DNA from 2 places in the Pseudomonas arsenicoxydans genome. Region 1 is predicted to be linked to the other one. Evidence: riboswitches for the same ligand, from Rfam matches in the RefSeq annotation. Region 1 holds a riboswitch; the other holds the start of a gene.

The links. A riboswitch is a leader RNA that binds a small molecule or an ion and turns the genes downstream of it on or off. The one in region 1 is predicted to bind cobalamin.
Region 2: linked by a shared signal. The riboswitch ahead of cobO (cob(I)yrinic acid a,c-diamide adenosyltransferase) and the one ahead of BLQ41_RS19670 (CbtB domain-containing protein) in region 1 are both predicted to bind cobalamin.

Annotation. Positions count from the first base shown of each region.
Region 1 covers NZ_LT629705.1:4,196,179-4,198,377, forward strand. The annotation lists gene BLQ41_RS19660 (cobalamin biosynthesis protein) at 1-151, opposite strand, end outside; gene BLQ41_RS19665 (CbtA family protein) at 148-852, opposite strand; gene BLQ41_RS19670 (CbtB domain-containing protein) at 864-1,067, opposite strand; cobalamin riboswitch at 1,188-1,415, opposite strand; cobalamin riboswitch at 1,614-1,825, shown strand; gene cobW (cobalamin biosynthesis protein CobW) at 1,927-2,199, shown strand, end outside.
Region 2 covers NZ_LT629705.1:2,977,583-2,979,781, reverse strand. The annotation lists gene BLQ41_RS13865 (cobyrinate a,c-diamide synthase) at 1-791, opposite strand, end outside; gene cobO (cob(I)yrinic acid a,c-diamide adenosyltransferase) at 802-1,413, opposite strand; cobalamin riboswitch at 1,495-1,725, opposite strand; gene BLQ41_RS13855 (hypothetical protein) at 1,880-2,199, shown strand, end outside.

The sequences.
Region 1 (2,199 bases):
AGTCGATGCTGGCCAAGGCCTTGATCTGGTGAAGTGCGATGTTATGCGCCTGTAATGCCTGATCGAGCAACGCGCGCAGCGTGCTGACGGGGCAGCCGCGCTGGCAGCCCAGGCCGACCACTAGAGTCGGCGCTGTGCTGGTATCCGTCATGCGTGGTATTGGCCATCGCTTTTGCGACGGAACAACCAGGCGCTGATCAGGCCCAAGGCCAGCCAGAATCCCAGGTTGGTCAGCTGCGAAGCGATTTTGAATTGGGTTTCCAGGGCTTGCGGAGCGAGCATCGAATGCACTTCCGGTTGCGGCGCGCCGATCACGTGTGGAACCACCAGAATGGCCACGCCGAGGATCTTCATCAGCCAGTGGCGGCTGAACACGATCAACGCAATGCCAACAGCGGTAGAGGCGGCCGTGCCGATCCACCAGATTTGCCGTTGCGCCAGATCGGCAGCGGCGGTGCCTGGCAGTTCAGGCGGCAGGCCGAGGGTCGGCGCCAGCACGAACGTCGCGTAACCGGCCAGGCCCCAAAGCAGGCCTTGAGCGGTTTTGGTCGGTGCACGCAAGGTATAGAGACCGGCCAGCATCAGGGCGAAACCAACGGCCACCACCAGATTCCCGCCGGTGGTCGACAGCACGCGCTGCCAGCCATCTTGTGGCTCCCAGGCTTCGGCATCGTGGGTGTGCGCGGCGACACCGGCGGCATGTTCGTGAACTTCAACCGCAGCCGGTTCGGATTTTTCGTACGTCTCGGCCTGCAGAATCAGCGGAGCCACCCAGAAGCTTTGCAGCAGGGTCAGCAGCAACGCGGCCAGTAGCCCGGTAAAACCCGCGGTTTGCGCAATACGCTTGATCATCTCGGCTGGCCTCAATGGCACGGGAACGCGGAGCTGTGTCGGGTATCGTGCGCGGCGTTGTGCACCGCTTCAATGTGCGAGAAACCGGCGAAATAAACCAGGCTCGCACCCAGGATCGACGCACACACGGCGGCGGTCAGGCGTTGAGTCAGGGTCGTGGTGGTGCTGGCGGTGCTCTTGTCGGCGTGGCTGCCGGTGCTGCTGATAATCGACATGGCGCATCCCTCTGGTCTTGTCAGTGGGTGAATAGAGCGCATCGAAGACCCCTGCGAACGGGCACGCAGAGGTTCAAACAGCGCCCGCCCACCGCGGGTTTGTTATTCAGTGATCGTAATGGTCACTTTGTGTTGCGGGCCGGTCTCCGGGCTCACGAGGGGTCAAGGCTTGCGCCTGAACCTGCAAGCATCACCTTCCCATGCCGAACTGCTGGCACAGTGGATCTGACGCTTCGCTCGCTTACCGTTGCGGGGGCAGCACCGGACTGACATGGCTTTGAGTAAAGCACATGATTCACCGGTTTCCCGTTTCACCCTGTGAAGGGCACCCGTAACAAGGCGTGTAGGAGAGCATGGGCGGGGCGGGGGAGTCAATTGGCATGGGTTCTCGTTTGGTTGATCGTTCCCATGCTCTGCGTGGGAATGCCTCAACGGACGCTCCGCGTTCGGCTGCGAAGGGCCGCAGAGCGTCCCGGGCTGCATTCCCACGCAGAGCGTGGGAACGATCATCAGGCAGGTCACGATTGACCCGCCCCCACACGATGCGTAGCCTTGCGCATTCGAGGTTCTTCGGCGTTTGCCGAAGCTAAGAAGGGAACGCGGTCGATGCCGCGGCTGCCCCCGCAACTGTGAACGGTGATGTTCGCTGCCACGCCACTGCAAACCCTGCACAACGGGTTCGCGGGAAGGCGCAGCGAATGCCAGTCTGCCATTGGCACACCGTCAGCCAGGAGACCTGCCTCGACACAGATTCTCACTTTCAACCGGGCGGGGTGATCCGGTGGCGAACTCTTCCGCGCGCGCATCCGTCGCAGCGATTGTCGTCCCGTATGCCCGCCACCTTGCCAAAGGGCATCCGATGAAAACACTGGCCAAACTTCCCGTCACCATCGTTACCGGCTTCCTCGGCTCGGGCAAAACCACCTTGCTGCGGCACATGCTCGACAACGCTCAGGGCCGCCGCATTGCGGTGATCGTCAACGAATTCGGCGAGCTGGGCATCGACGGCGAAATCCTCAAGCAGTGTTCCATCGGCTGCACTGAAGAAGAAGCCAACGGCCGCGTTTATGAGTTGGCCAACGGCTGCCTGTGCTGCACCGTCCAGGAAGAGTTCTTCCCGGTGATGCGCGAA
Region 2 (2,199 bases), 1.2 Mb from region 1:
CCCATGGCCCGCAGCAAATCCAGGCTCGCGCCATAGGTGAAAGCAAACGCTTCGTCACGGGCCACGGCGATTCGCACGCCGGCCAGCAAAGGCTCGGCAACGATTATTTCAGGTACCGCGAATTCCACGGGCGGTGGCAGCGCCACGTCGCAACTGCTGGCCAGTGATTCGGCGGCCGCATCGAGGCGCAGATCGAGGTCATTCAACTCACTGGCCTGAACCAGACCGAGATGACGACTCGGCAATTCGATCCCGGTTTCCCGCGACAAGGCGCCGTACCAACGCAAGCCTTCGGTCAGGCTGCCTTCGAGCAATTGCGCGTGACGCAACGTGCCGACGCGGTTGGCCAGCACCCCGGCAAACGGCAAGTCCGGTTGATACCTGGCCAATCCCAATGCCAGCGCACCAAAGGTCTGCGCCATGGCGGTGCCGTCAATAACTCCGAGCACCGGCACACCAAAGTGCCGCGCCAGGTCAGCGCTGGACGGCGTGCCGTCGAACAGTCCCATGACACCTTCGATGAGAATCAGGTCGGCTTCACCGGCGGCTTCCCACAACAGCCGACGACTTTCCTGCTCGCCGACCATCCACATGTCCAGCTGATACACCGGCGCACCGCTGGCACGTTCAAGAATCATCGGGTCGAGAAAGTCCGGGCCGCATTTGAACACACGAACCTTGCGCCCCTGATTGCGATGCAAACGGGCCAGCGCGGCGGTGACGGTGGTCTTGCCCTGACCCGAGGCCGGAGCGGCAATCAGTACTGCCGGGCAATGACGGATGTTTTTCATAAAGTTGTATTCACAGCTCGACGCCTTTTTGCGCTTTGATCCCGGCCTGGAACGCATGCTTGATCACGCCCATTTCGGTAACGGTGTCGGCCAGTTCAATCATTTCAGGCTTGGCGCCGCGACCGGTGACCACCACGTGCTGCATCGGCGGACGTGCCTGCAAGTCAGTGAGCACCTGATCGAGGTCGAGGTAACCGTGCTTGAGGGCGATGTTCAGTTCATCCAGCACCACCAGGCCGATGGACGGATCGCGCAACAATTCACGGGACACCGCCCAAGCCGCTTCAGCGGCAGCGATGTCGCGCTGGCGGTCCTGGGTTTCCCAGGTGAAGCCCTCGCCCATCACATGAAAACGCACCTGCTCAGGAAAGCGGCGGAAGAACAGTTCTTCACCCGTGCTGTTGCGGCCCTTGATGAACTGCACCACACCGCATTGCATGCCATGGCCCATGGAGCGGGCGAGCATGCCGAAGGCCGAGCTGCTTTTGCCTTTGCCGTTGCCGGTCAGTACCAGCAGCAGGCCGCACTCGTTCGGGGAGTTGGCGATGCGTTCGTCGATCACGGCTTTTTTGCGCTGCATGCGCGCCAGATGGCGTTCGTCACGATCGGGGGAATCAGTCATGGGGGAGCTCTCCGTTGAGGCTGGATAACGGCGGGCAGGCACAAGAATAGACGGCAAGAAGCCTGGCATCGCCCACCGTGATGCCGCTGGATGAATCAGGCCGGTCTCCGGGCTCATGAGCGGCGTTCGCCTGACTGCGCGCCTTCCCATGTCAGTCGACACAGTGGCTCAAAGCGCAGCTTTTCACTCATTTACCGTTGCGGGGGCAGCGCCGGGATCGTGCTGTTCATGAGTCGAACCAAAGCACTCACCGGCTTCCCTGTTTCACTCTGTCGACCAAGGCCACAGAGCACCTGAAACAAGCCGCGAAGGTTAGAGGGTTGGGGGTGGAGCGTCAATTAAAGCCGGGGCGCCGCCCGGCGAATAACGGCCGCCGATCAAAAATATGACGCCAATCTTGTGCCATGCGCGCCGCAGTGATATCAAAGAGCCACAATCCCACATCACAATAACAAGGGTAAGCCACATGCAAGGCATGATCATCAGCAATCCGAAGCTGGAATTCCTGCGCCCTGTCCTGGAACGCTGGTTTGACTGTATCGACCGCTACAACGCGGTGCGCGGTGATAACGACACACCTTATTGGTACGACGAAAAAGCCAACCTTGGCCTGCTCGCTGCCGCGGCGTGGATGGCGGAAATGGTCACGCTGCAACAGTCCCCGACGCGCAAGCAAACCGAGGAAGGCGAACGCAATGGTCGCGCCGATCTGTTTGTCGCAACCCCCGAGGAGCGCGCCTACCTCCAGGCCACTCAACGCTGGCCACGGGTCAATAGCCTGAATTT